Linked DNA regions of Bremerella sp. P1. Each later gene encodes a partner of the first gene's protein in a complex. Links are inferred from orthologs where the notes say so. Each region holds a gene or a part of one and is shown on either strand. Other genes may lie near its edges.

The links.
Region 2: the proteins of PSR63_RS26870 (region 1) and yajC are in contact, whole or in part, in a crystal structure (PDB 2RDD), measured with the Escherichia coli proteins. The link is inferred for Bremerella sp. P1 from one-to-one orthologs.

The regions. Positions count from the first base shown.
Region 1 is NZ_CP118164.1:6,642,234-6,646,293, reverse strand. What follows is about bases 197-3,940. They hold PSR63_RS26870 (efflux RND transporter permease subunit), read left to right. Parts: upstream 197-596; coding sequence 597-3,740; downstream 3,741-3,940. Other genes in these bases: PSR63_RS26865 (bacterioferritin), read right to left, coding at 3,843-3,940; PSR63_RS26875 (efflux RND transporter periplasmic adaptor subunit), read left to right, coding at 197-600. In the rest of the region: more of PSR63_RS26875, read left to right, coding at 1-196; more of PSR63_RS26865, read right to left, coding at 3,941-4,060.
Region 2 is NZ_CP118164.1:482,590-485,772, forward strand. What follows is about bases 153-3,019. They hold yajC (preprotein translocase subunit YajC), read right to left. Parts: upstream 1,840-3,019; coding sequence 1,465-1,839; downstream 153-1,464. Other genes in these bases: secD (protein translocase subunit SecD), read right to left, coding at 153-1,374; PSR63_RS01965 (PQQ-binding-like beta-propeller repeat protein), read right to left, coding at 2,147-3,019. Also shown: more of secD, read right to left, coding at 1-152; more of PSR63_RS01965, read right to left, coding at 3,020-3,183. UniProt on the Escherichia coli protein: The SecYEG-SecDF-YajC-YidC holo-translocon (HTL) protein secretase/insertase is a supercomplex required for protein secretion, insertion of proteins into membranes, and assembly of membrane protein complexes.

The DNA.
Region 1 (4,060 bases):
ATTCGACTCGCCTTGGAAGGAAAGCGCGAAAGCTCGCGTTCGGCGAAGAACCCTGTGTTCCTTGGCTTGGCCGATGAAAAAGGCTTTCCGCACATGGGGCACATGGAGTTCGTCGACAATCGCTTCGACGCCAGCACGGCCAGCATTCGCGTACGTTGCATCTTCCGTAACGACAACGAAGTCCTCGTGCCGGGCATGTTCGGTAAGGTTCGCCTGCCAGGCAGTGCGGCGTACCAGGCCGTGCTGATTCCCGATTCGGCAATTGGCACCGACCAGTCTTCGCAGTACGTCTATATCGTGGTCGACGGCAAGATCCAGCGGCGTAGCGTAGAAGTTGGCCCGTTGGTCGATGGCCTGCGAGTGGTTCGATCCGGCCTTGATGGCAGCGAGTCGCTCGTGATCAAAGGGATTCTGCTGGTGCGTCCTGACATGCCGGTGAATACCGAAACCGGTGCCATTGAAGAGCGTGAAGACGGCCTGCCCAACGATTACACACCGCTGCCGCAGGACCAATGGATTTCGGCAGGGCTTAGCTCCGTTTCTATCCTGCAGAACGAGACGCAAACGGCGGTTGAGAAGACCGAGGAGGCGATGCGATGAAGTTTCCTCACTTTTTTATCGAACGTCCGATCTTCGCGTCGGTGCTGTCGTTCATCATCGTGCTGGTTGGCGGCATCACTTACTTCACGCTGCCTGTTTCGCAGTATCCTGATGTCGCCCCGCCGACGATTGTGGTGCGAGCCAGTTACCCTGGGGCCACGCCGCAGGTAATCGCCGACACGGTTGCCACGCCGATCGAACAGGAAATGAACGGCGTTGACGACATGCTGTACATGGAGTCGTCTTCCAGTGCCGACGGCACGATGCAGCTGACGGTGACCTTTAAGCTGGGCACCGACCTGGACGACGCCCAGGTGCTGGTGCAAAACCGGGTGGCCATCGCCGAACCGCGCCTGCCCGAGGCTGTTCGCCAGATTGGTGTTACCACCAGCAAGCAGATCCCGGACATGCTGATGGTGGTGCACTTGGAATCGCCGGACGGAAGCCGCGATCAGCTGTACATCAGTAACTTCGCGTTTCTCCGCATCCGCGACGCGCTGATGCGACTCGATGGCGTCGGCGACATTCGTATCGCTGGCGGTAACGAATACGCGATGCGCGTGTGGCTCGATATCGAACGTATGACCCACTTGGATTTGACGCCTGGTGACGTGATCAGTGCGATTCGTGGCCAGAATGCTCAGGTCGCGGCCGGCGTGATCGGCCAGCCACCCAACGATGGGACCGGCGCGTTTCAATTGAACGTGACCACCGAAGGGCGTCTCAAGGATACCGAAGAGTTCGGCAACATCATCATCAAACGAGGCGACGATGGTCGCGTGACGCGGTTGAGCGATGTGGCCCGCCTGGAACTGGGTGCTCAAGATTACTCGCGGCTTAGCTATCTAGACGGCAACCCAGCCGTTGCGGTCCTCATTTATCAGCGGCCAGGCACCAACGCGGTCGATACGGCTAAAGAAGTCAAAGAGACGATGGCCAATCTGGCGACCGACTTCCCTCAGGGGATTGGCTACCAGATCGCCTACAATCCGACCGATTTCGTGGAAGAGTCGATTGCGGAAGTGTTCGATACGTTGCTGATCACCACGGTGCTGGTGGTCTTCACGGTGTTCATCTTCCTGCATGGCTGGCGGCCGACGATCATCCCGGTGATCGCGATTCCCATTTCGTTGATCGGAACGTTTGCCGTGATGCAGACGATGGGCGTGACGCTGAATACGTTGTCGCTGTTTGGACTGGTATTGGCGATTGGTATCGTGGTGGACGATGCGATCGTGGTCGTTGAGAACGTCGAGCGCCTGATCGCCGAAGGTCTCTCCCCGCGTGAAGCCACCCATAAAGCGATGGACGAAGTGGGTTCGGCCTTGATCGCCACGACGCTGGTGTTGATCGCCGTGTTCGTGCCGACGATCTTCATCCCCAGCATCAGCGGGAGGTTCTATCAGCAGTTTGCCATCACGATCGCTATTTCGACGGCGTTCTCGACGTTTGTGTCACTGACGCTCAGCCCGGCCATGTGTGCCCTGTTGTTGCGGCCGAAAAATGAGAAGAAGAACTGGATGGGCAAGGTGGTCGACGTGCTGTTCGGCTGGTTCTTCCGGCTGTTCAACAAGACGTTCGACGTGACCAGTAACATCTACGCTGGCATCGTTTCGCGCATTGTGCGTGTGTCGGCCGTGGTTCTGCTGATGTATGTCGGGCTCTTGGTGGCCACTTACTATAGCTTTGGCATGGTGCCCAACGGGTTCATTCCGCAGCAGGACCAAGGTTACGCGATTGTGGCGATTCAACTTCCTGATGGTGCAGCGCTTTCCCGAACGGACGAAGTGACGAAAGAAGTTGCCCGGATCGGTGGCGAGATCGACGGCGTGGCTCACTCGGTCGGTATCGCAGGCCTGTCCGGGTCGACGTTCACCATCAGCCCGAGTGCCGCTGTGACCTTCCTGCCGCTGGAAGATGCTAAGGAGCGCAGTGCGAGGGGACGCGGGGTCGATGTGATCGTGGCCGAACTACGGCAGAAGCTGGCCGGCATTAACGAGGCCCAGATCTTCGTGATTCCTCCGCCACCAGTTCGCGGTATTGGTCGTGGTGGCGGTTACAAGATGTACGTCCAGGACCAGAGTGGCGCCGGTCTCGATGCGCTTGCCCAGGTCACCAATCAGATTGCCGCGCAGGCCAATCAGCAGCCAGGGTTGGTTCAGGTTTACTCGAACTATCGGCTCAGCGTTCCGCAGATTAAGGCGAACGTCGACCGGACGAAGGCCGAGATGCTGGACATCCCGGTGAACGATGTCTTCACCGCACTACAGGTCTATCTTGGTTCGGTCTACGTGAATGACTTCAACCTTTTGGGACGAACCTACCGAGTCACGGCTCAGGCCGAGCCCGAGTTCCGCGACGAGCCGAGCGACATTTTGCAGCTGCGAACGCGCAGCACCCGTGGTGCCAGCGTGCCGCTGGCTTCGATTGTCGATGTCGAGCGCGTGGTGGGTCCTGATCGCCTGGTGCGTTTCAACTTGTACCCGGCTGCCGACCTCAATGGTGATACGGTCCCTGGCTTCAGCTCGGGGCAGTCGCTCAATACGATGGAGCAACTGGCCAATACGAACCTTCCGCCCGGCTTCGGCTATGCGTGGACCGATATTGCGTTTCAGGAACGTCAGGCAGGCAACACGATTGTCTTCCTGTTCCCGCTGGCCGTGTTGTTCGTGTTCCTGACGCTGGCCGCTCAGTACGAAAGCTGGCTGCTGCCGCTGGCGATCATCTTGATCGTGCCGTTGTGCTTGCTGTTCGCGATTGTCGGAATCTGGTTCCGTGGGATGGACAACAACATCCTCACGCAGATCGGCTTCATTGTGTTGGTGGGCCTGGCATGTAAGAACGCGATTTTGATTGTCGAGTTCGCCAAGGCGGAAGAAGATGCTGGCAAGAACCGGTTTGAAGCCGCCATCGAGGCCTGTCGTTTGCGACTTCGCCCGATCTTGATGACGGCGTTCTCGTTCATCTTGGGCGTGATTCCGCTGTTGATCGCGACGGGTGCCGGCTTCGAGATGCGGCGTGTGCTAGGAACCGCCGTGTTCGCAGGCATGCTGGGCGTGACGATCTTCGGGTTGTTCCTCACCCCGGTGTTCTACGTGGTGCTGCGGAAGTTTGCCAAGCAAAAGCCGAGTGAAGCGTAACGCGTCGCTGGATCGATACCACACGAAAGAGTAAGGGGGATGCCGACATAGGTTGGCATCCCCCTGTTTGATTGCATGTTGTTCGAGAATCAGCAGAGCTGCTTACGGCGAAGACATATGCTTCGCGATATAAGCTGCTTCTCCCATGCGTTCGATCAGGTCGAGCTGCAATTCCAGCCAGGCCATGTGCCCTTCTTCGTCGATGACGATCTGTTCGAACAGTTGCCGGGTACCGATATCGGAATCGGCGGAAGCTTGCTGCGAGGCTTTCGTGTAAAACTCGATGGCTTCCTTCTCGTCTTCCATGTCGGTCTTGAAGA
Region 2 (3,183 bases), 6.2 Mb from region 1 along the record:
TTGGTAGTAAATCGCCATGAAGATCAAGACAGCGATCAACGAGATGGTGATCGCGATACGACCTTTACGGATCGTGTCGTCACCCAGCGTAGCGCTGATCTTTTGTTCGCTGATTGGTTCTTTGCGAAGCACGACCGGCAGCTTACCGCTGCGAAGCACCTGAACCAGGTCAGTCACTTCCTGCTGCGTGAAATCACCGGTGATGATACCGCGATCGGTAATCATCGCATTGATACGTGGAGCCGAGATCAGGAAGTTATCCATCACGATCCCCAGCTTACGCGGGATGTTCGGCTCACTCAGATTCTCTTGCGAAAGCCGTCCCATGCGGTTGGCACCATCGACGCCAAACTCGAAGGAGACTGCCGGCTTACCATATTCATCTCGGGTAACGGCCGAGGATGAAAGGTGCTTACCACCCAGGCGAGCCTCGGGACGTTCAACACGCATCAGCACTTCAAACGGCACGCCTGGCCCACCGCCACGCACCAGGTGACGTTGGCTATTGAGGTAGGGCGTCAAGTTTGGGTTGGCGAAGTTAGGCTCGCCCACGGCGCCCCGGGCGTCGTCGTCGACGCGAACCCAGCGGCCGATACGGTTGCCTTCGCGGTCGGTGACAAAGGTCACACCGATCTGAGCTTCATCTTCCGCACGCGTGATCAGGTAATCGTGGTCTTGCTTGTTGGCCACGATCATGAAGTCGAGCACACCAGCCTTGGTGATGAGCCGCTTGATCGAGTCGAGGTCCGCCGATTCAGCTTGTGGAACAATGACTTCCACCTGGTTTTCGCCGTAAGGACGAATAACCACCTCGGAAACACCGGACGGATTGATACGCTTTTGCAGCTGCGTGATCAACTGAGCCGTACCTTGCTCAAGCTGCTTTTCGGGAGTCGTATCAAAGCCTTGGCTGTCGGAGTCCGAAGCCAAGAGGTCCAAGCTGGCCTGCTCGTCGACTTCGTAAACCAGAATGACACCACCTTGCAGGTCGATACCAAACTTGGGAGGCCACAGCAGAAAACAAATCGTGACACTGCACACCAGGCTGGCAAAGATAATGCCCAGCTTACGGCTCAGCTCTGGCAAGCGAATCGCAGTCGCCAACCAAAAGCCTAAGATGTACGGCACCACAATCGTGAGGAGAATAATCCCCAGCACGTTGAATGTCTCTGAACTTCCAGAACTCGGCGTTTCAGCTGGTGCGGCATCAACAGTAGGGACCGGTACTTCAGGCGAAGGCGCTTCTTGTGCCATCGCGGTTGAGCCCAGCCACGAACTTCCGCCGGCGTCCAGCCCGAAATCGACGCCGGTCAACAATGTGACGGTCAGCGTCAGCACGAGCATGACAGCAAAAATCGTGCAACTCTTCTGCATTGCGTGTCTCCAAGCCGTGGGAACTTCTGCGGTCCCAGGCAAGTCGTATGGTGGAATATGGAAAGGGGAATTCGTCCTTGAATCGTCCATTTAAGCCGAAGCAGGCGGAGTCTTGGATTCGGCGTTATCGCTCGCTTTTCCCTCTCGCGAGAGAACAGTGGCAATCGCTCGCAAACGAACCCGCATCTCTGTGCCCGACTTGTCGTCCAGGCGAAGTACAACCTCTTGCTGGTCTTTCTTCACGCTAACCACCGTGGCGATGATCCCTCCGATCGTCTCCACGCGGTCATTCTTCTTGATCCCTTCCAGCATTTTCTGGGCATCGGAGGCTTTTTTCTGCTCCGGCCGGATCAACATGAAGTAACCCAACACCAGAATGGCCACGATGGGCAACCAGGTCAGAGGATTCGTGAAACCGCCTTCTTGCGCTAAGATGTGAACCGGCATAGCCGTCAAATCAAACATTTCCGCCGACGCTTCCTACCACTTGCCTGGCTCCCTGATAGCATTCCGCTGCCCCAGTTGTCGCCGCGTCCCCCTAAGGGCCGCCGCCACTCCTGAATAAGGTCAGAATCACCGAGAGAATGGACTTGCTTCTGTACCGTCCACAAAGTGACAGCACATTGAAACCGCTCATGATAAGAGTTTCGTTCTATACCGGCAATAGCGGCCAAGACGCCCAAAAACAGCAAAAGGTGGCCTTATAGACCACCTTTTGCCCTCCGCCTTACGGTTGTCGGCGACAGGGATTACCCAAACCACCCTGTCGAGTCTATTTTTGCTCCAGATCGACGGCGACCAGTTCTTTGTCGTTGCGGAAAAAGCCCGTTTGCTGTGCATAAGCAGGGTGCGTCCAGACAACCTCTCGGCCGAAAGCCTCGCTCGTGGGATCGAGAACATGGAAGCTTCCTAGCGACTCGAAGCCGCTTTTGGTCATTTTAGCAATCAACAAATCACCCACTTCGCTGAAAAGCAGGTACCGGTCACTATCCCCAAGTCGCGTCACAAACGCCGTTCCATGCTTGATGAACCTAGTTTCGTCGGGCACGGTCGCCTCGAACGTGGTCCACAGACGATCCCCGTTTTCGGCATCCACGGCAATCAAGCTACCGACGTTACAGTCACTCCCGTAGACCACGCCATCCACAAAAACTGGAGTCGAGGTGCCGCTGTAGACCGAAGTCTTGGGTTCTCCATGCCAAAGCGCTTTTGCCCCCGGATGGCTCTCATCGAGCTCGATCATGACCGATTGGTTACCAATTCCGCTGGCATACATGCGGTTTCCATCGACCATCGGACGAGCGACTGACATCTCATACCCAGGCTCAATGGGAACTTGCCAGTACTGCTCACCTGTCTTGGGATTGAGCGAAGCCACCCCTTCCGGGTGATAGATGATCAGCTGCCGCGTGCCGGCCGCTTCAATAATCGATGGCGGAGCGTAGCCCATCTTCGTATCGAGTGCCTTCCACTGCACTTCGCCAGATCGCTTATCAAGGGCCACAACACCCTGGCCCTCGCCACCAACCATGATGTAAAGCAAGTCGCCATCGACCAGCGGATGCCCGGCGCACCCCCAGATTGGGATCTTGGCCCCAAAATCATCGACCAAACTCCGACGCCACGCCAACTCGCCCGTTTCGACCTGCAGGCAGACGAGATCTCCCTCGGCACCCATCCAGTAAAGCAGCTCACCGTCGACGGTCGGAGTGCATCGCGGACCGACGGCATAACTAATGGAGTAGGGACGATCGTAGGCATATTCCCACAGTTTTTTGCCGGACTCGGCGTCGAAAGCGAGTACGCGCT